Regions from separate parts of the Geobacillus sp. YHL genome, predicted to be linked through region 1. Evidence: a T-box and tRNA genes for the amino acid it is inferred to sense, from the RefSeq annotation. Region 1 holds a T-box; the other holds one or more tRNA genes.

Region 1 (7,657 bases):
CAAATCGATATCCGATCCTTCCTTGTAATCGCCTCGTGCTCTTGAGCCGAACAAAATGACTTTTTCAATGACATCAGCATAACGGGAAAATAGATGGAGCAGTTGGCGAAATACCGTTCGTTCCAATCCATAGAGCGGTTTCTCGTCCATCGCCGCCATCACTCATTTCGGTCTAGTTTTTCCTCTATTATACCATATACGAGAGCCGCTCCATGTATAAATCCGCCGCCATTGGCAAACGATAACGGTGTACAATACGGCCAACGAGGTGAGACAAATGGATTTGAACTTGCGGGAAGCCATTATGCACAACGTAGCCAACAACTCGAAAGAGCAGCTGGAACATACGATCGAAGATGCGATCCAACGAGGCGAGGAAAAATATTTGCCCGGCCTCGGTGTCCTCTTTGAAGCCATTTGGACGCATGCCAATGAGCAGCAAAAAGACATGATGCTCACAACACTCGAGCAGGCGGTTAAACAATGACGAACACCGGCCGAATCGGCCGGTGTTTTCATTAGTCAAACGTCAGTTGTTTCACTTTGTCGGCGTCAAGCCGTTTGATCACCTCAACAAGCAGCTTGACCGTGTTTTCGTAGTCGTCACGGTGCAAAATGGCGGCGTGCGAGTGGATGTAGCGCGTCGGGATGGCAATCGTGAGCGACGGAACGCCGATGCCGGTTAAGTGAATCGCTCCCGCGTCCGTACCGCCGCCTGGCATGGCATCAAAATGGTACGGAATGTTCAGCTCTTCCGCCACTTCGATGACAAATTCGCGCAAGCCGCGGTGCGACACCATCGTTGCGTCGTACAAGACGATGTGCGGGCCGGCGCCGAGTTTGCCCATCGCTTCTTTTTCCGACACGCCCGGCGTGTCGCCGGCAATGCCGACGTCAACAGCAAACGCGATATCTGGCTGAATGAATTGGGCGGCCGTGCGCGCGCCGCGCAAGCCGACTTCTTCCTGCACCGTGCCGACGCCGTATACCGTGTTTGGATGGTCGACGCCTTTCAGCTGCTTGAGCACATCGATGGCGACCGCACAGCCGATCCGGTTGTCCCATGCTTTCGCGAGCAGCATTTTTTCATTGTTCAATACCGTAAATTCAAAATACGGCACGATCATATCGCCCGGGCGGACGCCCCACTCCATCGCTTCCTCGCGGCTTGTCGCGCCGATGTCGATGAACATATCTTTGATTTCCACCGGTTTTTTGCGCGCCTCCGGCGGCAGAATGTGCGGCGGCTTCGAACCGATGACGCCGGTGATGTCGCCTTTTTTCGTCACGATCGTCACGCGCTGGGCGAGCATCACTTGGCTCCACCATCCGCCAAGCGTTTGGAAGCGGATGAATCCTTTGTCGTCGATTTGCGTCACCATAAAGCCGACTTCATCCAAATGGCCGGCGATCATCACTTTCGGCCCGCCCGATTTCCCTTCTTTTTTGGCAATCAAGCTGCCGAGGCCATCCGTTGTCACTTCATCCGCATACGGAGCTATGTATGTCTTCATCACATCGCGCGCTTCCCGCTCATTGCCCGGGACGCCTTTCGCATCGGTCAGCGCTTTCAGCATCGTCAACGTTTCGTCCAACTTCGCCATCTTGGCACCCCTTTCCGGTTTTGTCCACTTTTTTATTATACTTGAAAAGGCTGACGATTGGCAAAATGAATCATTCGCCACCCGAAAAAAAGATCAATAGCGCTCGTTTTGCCGCTTGTGGTTCACTTCATTTTTCCGCCGATACGCCGCCTCGATGTCGTCGGAAGAAAAACCGAGCGCCACGCCAAGCCGCCAATACTCCGCAAACAGCGCATCATATTCCCCTCGCGCTCTCGTCTCCCCGAACCGCTCGGCGGCGCGAAACACGGCAAGAAACTGCTCGACAAGCGGCCGTCCCGCCGACGGAGCTTCGTTTTCTTCATAAAACAAGCCGCACTCCAGCCCGAGCGACAATAAAAAATGCAAGCCGTCAACATATTCCTCAAGCACTCGCTCGGCTGGCGCGGGCGGTTTGATGCTCCAAAATTTAAAGCAACGCGTCTCATTCGCGAGTTCACCCAGCTCCACAAGAAAGGCGAGCTGCTTGCGGGCAAACAAATCTTCCTCCATCAAGCCATGCTCCGTTTCAATGCGCCGATCCAACATGCGCTGCATATCGTAAAGCAAAGGCCAATTCATCCTATTTCGCGCAGGAGACTCCCACTTCAACGACCAAAGGGAGTAAGTGGGAGAGGAATGCGCGTTCCCCCTTTCTTTTGTGTATGATATAATAAAGGCGTGGAGAAAACCGTTCAATAAAGGCACTCCAATAACTGCTACTCGATGTATGGAGTTGGTTACAGGAAACGTTGTAACCGTAAAACATCGAGCGTAGGTCCGTCTGTTGTGTGTGGAAGCCAAGTACTGCCAACAGACACACCGAGAGAATCGGTAACGATGCAGGCATGACCTGCGTCGTTGGGTAGTCGTCAACCTGCCCCCTGATGCAACCCCAAGTCAAGGAAGGAGGACGAAGTCCGTTTGCACTTCTGGGGAGTTGCAAGCCCCCACTTCAAGCGTTAGCTAAGTGGGAGTAGTTGACTCTCTCCTCCCCTTTCTACCTCATCCATCGCCAATAGAGAAACAGCTCCACCGCTGCCAACAGCGGCAAACCATAGCGAAACGTCCGATGGCGCGTTTTATGACGAAACGTGTACATGCCCGCCATTGCCCCCAGAGCTCCACCCAACCACGCCAGCAGCCAAAGCGTCCGCTCGGCGGTGCGAAAGCGGCGGCGCTTCGCCTTGTATTTGTCGACCCCCATCACGAAAAAAGCGAGAAGGTTGATCGCTATCCCGTATTGTACCATATCGATCCCTTTCCTTGATAAGAAAATGGCCACCCTGATCAAGGATGGCCATCGTTGTTATTTATTCAAATTCGCTTTCGCCAAGTCGGCGAGTTGGGCGAACGCGGCTTGATCGTTCACCGCCAAGTCGGCGAGCATTTTCCGGTTCACTTCCACGCCGGCCAGCTTCAAGCCGTGCATCAAACGGCTGTAGGACAAGCCATTTTGGCGAGCCGCCGCGTTGATGCGGACAATCCACAGTTTGCGGAAGTCGCGCTTCCGTTGACGGCGGTCGCGATACGCATACATGAGCGATTTCATCACTTGTTGGTTCGCGACTCTATATAATGCGTGTTTCGCGCCGAAATAGCCTTTTGCGAGTTTTAACACTTTTTTGCGACGTCTGCGCGTCACTGGTCCACCTTTTACGCGTGGCATAATCGTTCCCTCCTATAGTCGGTCGTTATTTCAAGTTGTCAAGCATTTGGCGGATGCGTTTGAAATCGCCAGGCGAGACAAGCGTCGCTTTGCGGAGATGACGCTTTTGTTTTTTCGTTTTATTGGCAAACAAGTGGCTCGTATAGGCATGACCGCGTTTTAATTTGCCGCTGGCCGTTTTTTTGAACCGTTTCGCCGAGCCGCGGTGAGTTTTCATTTTTGGCATCGCAGGTTCCTCCTTACTTGTTGTCGTTTTTCGGTGCGAGCACTAAAAACATGTTGCGCCCGTCCATTTTCGGCGCCGTTTCGACAACGGCAATGTCGGCGCACGCTTCCGAGAAGCGGTCAAGGACGCGTTGCCCAATTTCTTTATGGGTGATCGCCCGACCTTTAAAGCGGATCGTCGCCTTCACTTTATCGCCTTTTTCCAAAAACTTGCGCGCATTGCGCAGCTTCGTGTTGAAGTCATGCTCCTCGATCGTCGGGCTGAGGCGCACCTCTTTGACGTTGATCACTTTTTGTTTTTTGCGCGCTTCTTTCTCTTTCTTCTGCTGCTCGAAGCGGAATTTGCCGTAGTCCATGATGCGGCAAACGGGCGGTTTGGCGTTCGGCGCGACAAGCACAAGATCCAAGTTGCGTCTTGCCGCAATCTCAAGCGCCTCCTGCTTCGACTTGATGCCAAGCTGTTCGCCGTTTTGGTCGATCAAGCGCACTTCACGGGCACGAATTTGTTCGTTGATAATAAAATCTTTGCTAATAATGAGCCACCTCCAAGGTTTTTTCCGACTGGCTTGTTTGCCAGCAGAGCCCCACTTCCAGCCCAAAAAAAAGCGCAGATGCACAAAGCACCCGCGCAGTACGTCCTTACACTCGCATTGACGAACCGTAACAACCTGCCAACAGCCGTCTTGGCGTCGGTCAGGTGAGAAGCGGGGTGCTTCTGCTTTTGTTACAAACAAGCAATCATTCCACTTTATACACTATACCACCTTGGCGATGGCATGTCAAGGAGCGGATCTTGATAAACACAACGTCCTTTATTATAGCGGATCAACATTCAATTGGCAAGAGAAAATCTTGTTCACGCCGCCATTTCTTTGAAAAACCGCCCATGACATGGGCCATCGCCACCGTTGCTTCCTTGTAGCGCTTGAACGTTTATGTCGCCTGTCAACGGTTTATTGCGCTTTCCCTAATCTTGTCCGTTTTTCCCGCACATCGTCAGCGAGCAAGGCCATAAACTTGTCAAGCCCCATCGTCCGGCTTTCTTTTTCTCCATAGCGGCGGACGTTGACCGCTCGCTCAGACACTTCTTTATCGCCGACAACGAGCATGTACGGGATTTTTTGCATTTGCGCTTCGCGGATTTTATAGCCGATTTTTTCGTCGCGCTCGTCGACTTCGACGCGGAAGCCGCGTTCTTTCAGCGTCCGTTGCACGTCATACGCGTAATCGAGATGCGCCTCCGGCGACACGGGGATCACTTTGACTTGAACCGGGGCGAGCCATGTCGGAAACGCGCCTTTATACTCCTCGATGAGGAACGCGACAAACCGCTCCATCGTCGAGACGACGCCGCGATGGATGACGACCGGACGATGCGGCTTCCCATCCTCGCCAATGTATGTCAAATCAAAGCGCTCGGGCAACAGGAAGTCAAGCTGCACCGTCGAGAGCGTCTCGTCTTTGCCAAGCGCCGTGCGCACTTGCACATCGAGCTTCGGCCCGTAAAACGCCGCTTCCCCTTCCGCTTCGTAGTAATCGAGGTCGAGCTCGTCCATGGCTTCCCGCAGCATGCGTTGCGCTTTTTCCCACATTTCATCGTCATCATAATATTTTTCTTTGTCATGCGGATCGCGGTAAGACAAGCGGAACGAGTATTCCTCAATGCCGAAATCCTTATAGACTTCCAAAATCAAGTTGACGACGCGCTTGAACTCGTCTTTGATTTGGTCCGGGCGCACGAAAATGTGGGCGTCGTTGAGCGTCATGCCGCGGACGCGCTGCAGGCCGGTAAGCGCTCCAGACATTTCATAGCGGTGCATCGTGCCGAGCTCGGCGATGCGGATCGGCAGCTCGCGGTAGCTGTGCAGCTTGCTTTTGTAAATCATCATATGGTGCGGGCAGTTCATCGGACGAAGCACAAGTTCTTCGTTGTCCATCTCCATCGGCGGGAACATGTTTTCTTTGTAATGGTCCCAATGGCCCGATGTCTTGTACAGCTCGACGCTGCCGAGCACCGGTGTGTAGACATGATCGTATCCGAGCGCCACTTCTTTGTCGACGATGTACCGTTCGATAATGCGGCGGATCGTCGCTCCTTTTGGCAGCCATAGCGGCAAGCCTTGTCCGACTTGTTGCGATGTCGTAAACAGCTCAAGCTCTTTGCCGAGCTTCCGGTGGTCGCGCTCTTTCGCTTCTTCAAGCAGGCGCAAATAACGATCCAAGTCTTCCTTTTTGAAAAAGGCCGTGCCGTAGATGCGCTGCAGCATTTTGTTGTTGCTGTCGCCGCGCCAGTAGGCCCCCGAGATGCTGAGCAGCTTGAACTCTTTGATTTTTCCAGTCGACGGCACGTGCACACCGCGGCAAAGGTCGAAAAACTCGCCTTGCTCATAAATCGAAATCGGCTCGCCTTCCGGAATATCGGCGATCAACTCGAGCTTCAACTCATCGCCGATTTCTTCATACAGCCGGATGGCTTCTTCGCGGCTCACTTCTTTGCGGACGATGTCCAAATTTTCTTTGACAATCTTGCGCATTTCCGCTTCGATTTTCGGGAGGTCGTCTGGCGTCAGTTTATGCTCCATGTCGATATCATAGTAAAAGCCGTTTTCAATGACCGGACCGACGCCGAGCTTGACGTTGCCATACATCCGCTTGATCGCCTGCGCCATTAAGTGGGCGGTGCTATGGCGCAAAATGTCAAGCGCCTCCGGCATGTCTTGGGTAATGATGACAAGCTCGCCATCTTCGTGAAGCGGCGTGCGCAAATCAACGAACCGGCCGTTCAGTTTGCCGGCGATCGCTTTTTTCTTCAGCCCCGGGCTGATCGAGGCAGCGATGTCTTCCGTCGTCGTCCCCTTCGGAAACTCCTTTTCCGCCCCATCTGGGAACGTGATGCGAATGACGTCTGGCATCGGCAATCACTCCTTTGTCATGATGATGAAAATGGAAAAATAAAAAAACTCCTCCCTCCTAAAGGGACGAGTTTTCATCGTGGTTCCACCCTTCTTCCCATGGCAGCGCCTCGCCATGCCATGGCTCAACAAGAATAACGGTCGTCCACCGGCGGCAACTACTGGGCGTTGCGTTCGCTGCCGCAGCTCTGAGGGGGTAAGCGCATTTTTCGTGTTAGGAAGGTTCCAGCCGCTGCCTTCCCTCTCTGGAAACCGTAAAAATGCACCCATGTCCTCGTCATCGCTTGTATTCATCCATATTCATGACGACATTATAGCGAAAACAGCAGGAAAAATCAAGCTTCTCCCCCATTTCCAGCGTTGGCGGCAAACAAGCGGGAAAAATCGGCGCGGCGGCAGACGATCAGCCGTTCTTGAAACACGTTTTGCAGTGTCTGCACCATGCCGTCATCCGGATGATCGGTGTACAGCTCAATTTCCGCCGGAGCGAGCGAGACAAGCGGAGCGAGCACCGATGCATCAATATACATCGGCTGGCTGAAGACGAGATGGCGGTCGATCAACTGTCTCACTTCCGCCGCCGACAGCTCCCGCCGCTCGCTGTCGTAAAATACGAAGTGCGGCGGATCGTGCACCAAATACAGGCGCGGCCATTGCGGCGTCCGGCCAGCCAGGCAGTCGCGCAGCATTTGCACAAAATTTTGATACTCCTGCTCCAGCTTGTATTCATCAATCGCCAGCTCGACATAATGTTGGAGGCGCTCCATATACGGCTTTAACCGGAACGTAACGAACGAAGAAAACGAAAATGACAAGCCGTCGCGCAAAAAGGAGGCAAAAGCGTCGCGCAACATCACGGTGCGCGAGGCGGCAAACGCCGCGCTTTTCCGGTAATCGCGCCGCTCGCCGTCCAAAAACGAATGAGCGAGGGCCAAAATTTGCTGCTGTTCTTCGACGTCGCGGAAATAAAAAACATTGGCAATGATGGATAGCAGCAGCCGGTCTTCCATCACCTCCTGCATAAACGCCGTCATCGCTGGGATGATATGCTCCTCAAGCACACGCTTCTCCTCGCCCTGTATGTAAACCGCCACGGTTTTGTTCCCGTCATAAGCGGCATGAAACAGCGGACCGTCATCCGGTTGCCGGTGATCTAGCAGCCCAACCAATTTTTCCGCCTCGCTTGCCTCGTCAAAATGGATTTCGATCACCCGCTGTCCCCCCTTTAGCCCGAAAGGAATGCTTGGTTT
Region 2 (7,657 bases), on a different contig from region 1:
CCGCTTAAGAGCGCCTCTTTCCCTTTCCGCTTTTTGCCGCTTCTCGCCTCTTCGCGCGCTTTGCGGGCCGCTTCACGCGCCTGATAGGCCCGGATCGCTTTCTTAATGAGCATCGCGCTTACGTCCGGGTTTTCTTGCAGAAAGTACATGAGCTGCTCGGACACCACCGCATCGACGGCCGAACGCGCTTCGCTCGTTCCGAGCTTTCCTTTCGTCTGCCCTTCAAACTGCAGCAAGTGCTCTGGGATGCGCACCGAAACGACCGCGGACAACCCTTCGCGAATATCGGACCCTTCGAGGTTTTTGTCCTTTTCCTTCAGCAGACCAACGCGGCGGGCGTATTCGTTAAAAACGCGCGTCATCGCCGTTTTTGCACCCGCCTCATGCGTGCCGCCGTCTTTTGTGCGCACGTTGTTGACAAACGACAGCACGTTTTCCGAATAACCGTCATGAAACTGGAACGCAAACTCGACTTCAATGCCGTTTTGCTCGCCAGCAAAATACACAACCGGGTGGAGCACATCTTTCTCCTCATTCAAATAGGCGACAAACGCTTCAATTCCGTTTTCGTAGTGGAACACCTCGCGCATGCCGGTCCGTTCGTCAACGAGTTCGATTTTCAACCCTTTCAGCAAAAACGCTGATTCGCGCAGCCGTTCACTCAATGTTTCATAATCGAAGACCGTCGTGCTGAAAATCGTTGGGTCCGGCTTAAATTGAATGATGGTTCCGGTTTTGTTCGTTGTGCCGATTTTCTCTAGCGTCGTCACCGGTTTGCCTCCATGCTCAAACCGCTGCCGGTAAATGAAGCCGTCGCGATGAATCGTGACGACCAGCCATTCTGATAAGGCGTTGACAACCGACGCCCCGACTCCGTGCAGGCCGCCGCTCGTTTTATAGCCGCCTTGGCCGAATTTGCCGCCGGCATGAAGCACGGTCAAAATGACTTCCGGCGTCGGCTTGCCAAGCTTATGCATCCCGACCGGCATGCCGCGCCCTTCATCAAGGACGGTGATGCTGTTGTCTTTATGTATTTGCACCAAAATGTAATTTCCATATCCGGCCAACGCTTCATCGACCGAGTTGTCGACGATTTCATAAACAAGATGATGCAAACCGCGGCTGTCGGTGCTGCCAATGTACATCCCCGGCCGCTTCCTCACCGCCTCAAGTCCTTCTAACACTTGAATGGCATCTTCGTTATATTCGTATGCCGCTCGCTTTGCCACAAGGCCACCCCTTTCTGCCAAAACAAGAACATCTGTTTCTGTTTTATTGTATCATAAAATGACCAGCTGTCCATTGTCTTTTGACACCGCTTGACAAAATCGGACAACAGCGCCTGAAAAACGAAAGGACCATCTTAGAGAAGATGGCCGTTTCGTCAATGACGCGCTTCGCCTGTTACGGGCGTTTTGTAAGCGCATGTTCTACTTTAATGCAGCGATCCATAATCACCGTATAGCCTTTTTCTTTTAAAAACGCGTATGCTTCTTCATTGACGACGCCAAGCTGCGCCCAAAATACGTCCGCGTCGATTTGCACAAACTCGCGGGCGAGCTCCGGCAAATGTTCGGAACGGCGAAACACATCGACGATATCGACATGCCCTTCGATATCCGTCAGTTTGTCGACCGCTGGAATGCCTTCCCATTCCTCGATCATCGGGTTAACCGGAATGATTTCGTATCCAGCGTCTTTCATCGCTTTCGCCACCATATACGACTCGCGCTCCGGATTGTTGGACAACCCAACGACGGCAATCCGTTTCGCCTTGCGCAAAATCTCGCCGATTTCCTCCCGGCTCGGGTTGACAATGGACATCCGGGTTCTCTCCTTCCTTTATTCTCCTTTTTGCTGTACTAGTTTCGCTCCAGCCAGATCAAAATCCTGCCCAGCCAATAGAAAAAGGAAAAAATCATCGATCTTTTTTGCACAGCGCCCACGCATCCTAGGCCGGCCACAACAGACGCAAACTTGAACATCATATTCATCGCCTACGCATCGATCCGCTTTCTCGTCCGCATCCAGACATTCTGTTTGCTGGCTGTCCGAACATGGATGACCTGCTGCCAGTTATTTTATGTTCCACCCGGCGTACACTCCAGCTAAAAAAACGGTCGTCATGGCAATCGCATGGACGATCATCCATCCCCACCGGCCGTAGCGGAACGAGGAAGCCGCAAGCGGAGAGCGCGCCTTTTGGGGGACGATTTTTCCGCCCATCCACTCAAAGAAAAGCAAATACAGCCACCAGGCGGTGTATGAATCCCATACATCCCACTTCTTATAATCAATCAGAGAGAGCGGCGACACAAGAGCAACCAACTCGAACAACATAATCAACTGCACCATCGCAAAGTAAAACGGCAACTTCCATGCCCAGCTTTCCGGACTGTACTTGACTCCAAACAAAACGAAAAACGGAATGACGGTTGCCATTTCAACGAGCGGAATCGGTGTATAAGGAACGAGCTTAACAGGGAAGGAGTAAAAGCCTGCATAGACAAACGCAAGGCAAAGAACGATGCCTGTCACCGCACTGAATGCATACAAAACCGCATATCTCCGTATATGCCGTTTGGCGATCCAAAAACTTCCCGCTATACTCAACATGACCGCTGAGAGTTCCACCGTCCAAACAACAGGAAGAGAAAACGTCATCATCGATCCTCCCTAACCCATTTCCCACTCCCTAAACGCTGTCTCAGACAGCACTGTTAGTATAATCCAAAGCATAGAATTTATTCCGGCGCCCTCACCGGCTTTCCACTCCATCAGGCTGCCTAGCATGGCTTAACAAACGTGCTTCGTGCAAATTTAATTATTGATGAAGAAAAGGTGTCCCGCTGTGTTTTTGGGACACCTTCCATGGATCGGACTGCATCAAACTTTCAAGAATTTCCGAAAAAAGAAATCATTGTGCAACAAACACTAAAATTTTCCCGAACGAAAAATCGAGTAAAGCAGCCAACCAAATAGAAAAGCGGACGCGCCTAATCCGATTTCAACAGCAGGAATCTTCCACAGCAGCGTCGACGGACGCCCCAATGATGAAGCGATCATCAGGCCGACGAGGACGATGCTCAGCGAAAGAAGAACGATGCTAAACGACAGCCGGTTCGTCATCTGGTCGAGCTTCTTTAGCAGCGCTTCCAAATCAGGAGCCGTGATTTCCAATCGAAGCTTGCCATGCCGCATCATTTTCGTCCATTCCTTTACGCCCTCCGGCAAGCGAAGCAGCCATTCACCATAATCAAAAATCCGCTTCCACGCTGTTTCTGCCACGCGATCAGGCCGAAGACGCTCTTTCATCAGCTTTCTCCCAAACGGTTCGGCAACGTCCATGATGCGAAACTGCGGGTCAAGCGTCTCCACAACCCCTTCGACCGTCAACAGCGCTTTTCCTAACAGCGTCAAATCGCTTGGGATGCGAATGCCATGGCGAAATGCCACCGAAAGCAAATCCTCGACGGCTTCCCCAAGACTGATCTCACCGAGCGGGACGCCGTAGTATTTCTCCCGCAGCTCGTCAAGATCATCGCGCAATTTTCCTTCATCGACTCCGTCAGGAACAATCCCTAAGCCGTAGATCGCACCCAACACCCCATCCGTGTTTTGCCGCATTAAGGCGATGATGAGTGAAGAAAGATGATGTTTGACATGGGGGCGAAGGCGGCCCATCAAGCCAAAGTCAATGAAGGAAAGCGTTCCATCGTCAAGAACAAATACATTGCCAGGATGAGGGTCGCCATGAAAAAATCCATGCTCAAACATTTGTTTAAAGGTTGCTTCAGCCAAACGCTCGGCGATCGTTTTTAAGGAGTGGCCGTTCGCTTTCAGCCGCTCGAGCTCCCCAAGTTTCATTCCTTCGACATATTCCATCGTGAGCACGGTTTTCGTCGTATAATCCCAAAACACCTTCGGGACATACACCGACGAATCGTCGGCAAACTGCTGTGCAAACCGTTCCGCATGGCGCGCCTCGACGGTATAATCCAGCTCCTGCCGTAATGAACGCGCCAGTTCATCGACAATTTCAGACAATTGGTAGGTTGCCGCCCAATCGAGACGACGTTCCGCCAGCACGGCCAAATCTTGCAAAATTTCCAGATCCGTCTCCACCCGCGCAGCGATGTGCGGACGCTGCACTTTCACCGCCACGGCTTGTCCGGAAGGAAGAACCGCCCGGTGCACTTGTCCGAGCGAAGCGGCAGCGAGCGGCGTTTCGTCAAATGAACGAAACAAGGTTTCAAGCGAGCCCCCAAGTTCTGTTTCCACCCTCCGGCGAACGTCGGCAAACGGAAACGGCGGAACTTGGTCTTGCAGTTTTTCGAGCTCGCTGATGATCGGAGCGGGAATCAAATCCGGCCGTGTGCTGGCAATTTGCCCGAGCTTCACGAACGTCGGGCCGAGCTCCTCGAGCACAAGGCGGAGCCGCTCCCCAACCGTTTTTCCTTCCTTTTTCCCTTGCTCCGCTCTCCATCGCGGCGGCAAAGAAAGAAAAGACGAAAAGCCGAGCTCATCGACGATCATCCCGAATCCGTGCCGAAGCAAGGAGACGGCGATTTCGTGATACCTTCCGATATGGCGCATCCGTTTTCCGATCATCGGGACATCTCTCCTAAGGCGGCAAAAAGCGAGCGGACAGGCCGCATCGGTTTACTGCCCGCTTTGTTCTTTTTCCTCCAGACGGCGGATTCGCTCCTCGAGTTGCCGCACGTCTTCTTTTGTTGCCAATTCAAGCTTGTCGATCACCTGCTTGATTTGCTCGCGTACAAGCCGCTGCACTTCCGTTTTCCGCGCTTCGGTCTGCTGCTTCCATTGATCGATCACTTCCTTCGATTCGTCAAGCGACAATTCGCCTTTTTTGACAAGCTCGTCAATGATCTTTTCCACTTGTTCTTTGCTTGCAATCGCCAATCCCAGCCCGAATGCCAATCCTTTTTTCAAAATGCTCATTCGTTTGTAGCCTCCTTGTGCCATTGTGTTTTCCTTATTGTACCATTCTTTGGCGATCCATGTCGAGCTAGACGGCAGCTCTTTTGTATAGGAGACAGGTCGATGCGGCATGCTATCGTTGGACAACGATGCAAAGGAGGGGATTTTAATGGCTGATGAACCGTTGCATTACGGAGAAGACTATCATGTTATTCCCGCGACATCCGCAGCAAGCGGCGTCGGCGTCAGCGTGCTGCCCGATTTGTACTGCCATACGATCCAAATCGTCAACATTTGCCTCGTCGGCCGCCCTGGCGACGGCGCATTCGTCTTGATCGATGCGGGAATGCCGGGGTCAGCGGACGATATTATTTCCGCTGTTGAAGACCGCTTTGGCAGCGGCAGCCGCCCGCAAGCCATTATTTTAACCCATGGCCACTTTGACCACGTCGGAGCCTTAATTGAACTCGTCCGGGAATGGAATGTGCCGGTGTACGCCCACAAAGACGAACTGCCGTATTTAACCGGCAAAGCGCGTTATCCCGAACCGGACGCGTCCGTTGAAGGCGGACTTCTCGCCAAAATCTCGCCGTTTTTCCCAAACGAACCGATCCAGCTTGGCAGCCGCGTCCAACCTCTACCTGAGGACGGCACTGTCCCGCATTTGCCGGAGTTCCGCTGGCTGCACACCCCCGGGCACACACCGGGCCACATCTCCTTGTTCCGTCCGCGCGATGCGGCCTTGATCGCTGGCGATGCGTTTGTCACGGTCCGCCAAGACTCACTGTACAAAGTATTGACCCAGCAAACCGAAATTACCGGCCCGCCACGCTACTATACGATCGACTGGACGGCCGCCCGCGAATCGGTGCGCAAATTGGCCGCCCTCTTCCCATCGGTCGCTGTCACGGGACACGGCGCCCCAGTAGCGGGAGACGAGTTGCGTGATGGGCTGACGAAGCTCGCTTGTGATTTTGACCGCATCGCTGTCCCAGATTACGGAAAGTACGTCCATTAACGGAGCGATCCCGCCGACGCTTACAATGGGAAATGAAAGGCTTCCCGGTTTGAAATGATCAGCGGCAGGCCGTGGCTAAGAAAAAAGGGTGTCCCAATCGGACACCCTTACACTGTCGACAACAGCCGCCAATTTGCTACTGAAAGCGGAATCCGTGCTGCTGCAACGTCAAGACGATGCGTTCCTTCGAAATCTTTTTTTCATCAAATTGAACCTTCACTTCCCCATCTTCCGTGTCGACGAGCGAGCGCTCCACGCCGTCGAGCCCACTAAGAAGATGTTCAATGCGCGCAATGGGTTGCGGCGACGTCGCCCCATCGATATAAAAGGTAGCTTCAGCCATCCTCTTCCCTCCTTCCGCAAAAACATGCCGTTCCCCGCCGCTTATTTTGCCCGATTCCCGCCCGCATAAACGGGCCCATCGCTCCGTTAGCGATGGCATAAAAAAAGATGGCAAGAATTGCTCTTGCCATCTGTCATAAAAAATGGGCCTAAGTGGACTTGAACCACCGACCTCACGCTTATCAGGCGTGCGCTCTGACCAGCTGAGCTATAGGCCCGTTTATGAATGGAGGGGGACGGATTCGAACCGCCGAACCCAAAGGGAGCGGATTTACAGTCCGCCGCGTTTAGCCACTTCGCTACCCCTCCATAAATAAAAAATGCCGACTGCAGGACTCGAACCCGCAACCTACTGATTACGATTCAGTTGCTCTACCAATTGAGCTAAGTCGGCATGATAGAAGTAGACCGTGACTCCTTGGCTTCTGTTGTGTCCCTTCCTCTCCCAGCCAATTCGAAGACGCTGGATGCGTCGGGACAACTCGAAGCAAATTCGACGATGCAGATGCTCGTCTCTACCAATTGAGCTAAGTCGGCATAAAATAAATGCAAGAAGGTGGCTCATTGTTGTGCTCTGTGCCTCTTCCTCTACAAGCTGTTTCGAGGAAGCAGGATGCGTCGAGGCAACTCGAAGCCGACTCGACGAAGCAGGTGCTCGTCTCTACCAATTGAGCTAAGTCAATATTTATGGCGGAGGAGGAGGGATTCGAACCCCCGCGGGCTGTGACACCCCTATCGGTTTTCGAAACCGACCCCTTCAGCCAGACTTGGGTACTCCTCCGTAGCTGTTTGGAGCGATGCGGTCGAGAGGACTTGAACCTCCACGGGGTCGCCCCCACTAGGCCCTCAACCTAGCGCGTCTGCCATTCCGCCACGACCGCATGGAAATGGAGCGTAGGGGATTTGAACCCCTGACCTCTTCGCTGCCAGCGAAGCGTTCTCCCCCTGAACTAACGCCCCATGATGGTGGAGTATACTGGGATCGAACCAGTGACCCCCACGCTGTCAACGTGGTGCTCTCCCGCTGAGCTAATACTCCACGACATCGCCTAGCAGCGACCTACTCTTGCAGGGGCGCTGGCCCCAACTACCATCGGCGCTGGAGGGCTTAACTTCCGTGTTCGGGATGGGAACGGGTGTTTCCCCTCCGCTATCACCACTAGGCAATGGCGACGATTTTTATTATAAAGGAATCCAAAAGTTTGTCAAGTTTTTTGTATCTTTTATTTGAGTTCTCTCAGAATCGGAACGACAATGTAAAATCTACTATAAAAAAACAAAAGAGTCAACCCTCTTTTTCATTTTTTTCGATCTTCACTGTCTCTTTCTCTAAAGTTCTTGTCATCCTCTTCCTTA

Evidence for each region. A T-box is a leader RNA that pairs with one kind of tRNA and senses whether it is charged. The one in region 1 lies ahead of thrS (threonine--tRNA ligase), so its partner is inferred to be a tRNA-Thr.
Region 2: it has a tRNA-Thr gene. The T-box ahead of thrS (threonine--tRNA ligase) is inferred to sense a tRNA for this amino acid. The anticodon was not compared.

Annotation. Positions count from the first base shown of each region.
Region 1 covers NZ_JAEIGB010000001.1:181,363-189,019, reverse strand. Annotated here, with positions in the region: gene JCR24_RS00885 (HI0074 family nucleotidyltransferase substrate-binding subunit) at 1-150, opposite strand, end outside; gene sspI (small acid-soluble spore protein SspI) at 278-487, shown strand; gene JCR24_RS00875 (M42 family metallopeptidase) at 519-1,604, opposite strand; gene JCR24_RS00870 (dUTP diphosphatase) at 1,698-2,183, opposite strand; gene JCR24_RS00865 (DUF1294 domain-containing protein) at 2,602-2,853, opposite strand; gene rplT (50S ribosomal protein L20) at 2,911-3,270, opposite strand; gene rpmI (50S ribosomal protein L35) at 3,296-3,496, opposite strand; gene infC (translation initiation factor IF-3) at 3,510-4,094, opposite strand; ribosomal protein L20 leader region at 4,089-4,222, opposite strand; gene thrS (threonine--tRNA ligase) at 4,449-6,407, opposite strand; T-box leader at 6,467-6,697, opposite strand; gene ytxC (putative sporulation protein YtxC) at 6,743-7,618, opposite strand.
Region 2 covers NZ_JAEIGB010000002.1:157,645-165,301, forward strand. Annotated here, with positions in the region: gene parE (DNA topoisomerase IV subunit B) at 1-1,229, opposite strand, end outside; gene JCR24_RS03275 (CoA-binding protein) at 1,405-1,824, opposite strand; gene JCR24_RS03280 (CBO0543 family protein) at 2,077-2,664, opposite strand; gene JCR24_RS03285 (ABC1 kinase family protein) at 2,935-4,611, opposite strand; gene JCR24_RS03290 (phasin family protein) at 4,663-4,962, opposite strand; gene JCR24_RS03295 (MBL fold metallo-hydrolase) at 5,111-5,959, shown strand; gene JCR24_RS03300 (heavy-metal-associated domain-containing protein) at 6,096-6,302, opposite strand; tRNA gene JCR24_RS03305 (tRNA-Ile) at 6,446-6,519, opposite strand; tRNA gene JCR24_RS03310 (tRNA-Tyr) at 6,529-6,610, opposite strand; tRNA gene JCR24_RS03315 (tRNA-Thr) at 6,623-6,695, opposite strand; tRNA gene JCR24_RS03320 (tRNA-Ser) at 6,990-7,082, opposite strand; tRNA gene JCR24_RS03325 (tRNA-Leu) at 7,100-7,182, opposite strand; tRNA gene JCR24_RS03330 (tRNA-Ala) at 7,190-7,261, opposite strand; tRNA gene JCR24_RS03335 (tRNA-Val) at 7,266-7,340, opposite strand; rRNA gene rrf (5S ribosomal RNA) at 7,349-7,465, opposite strand.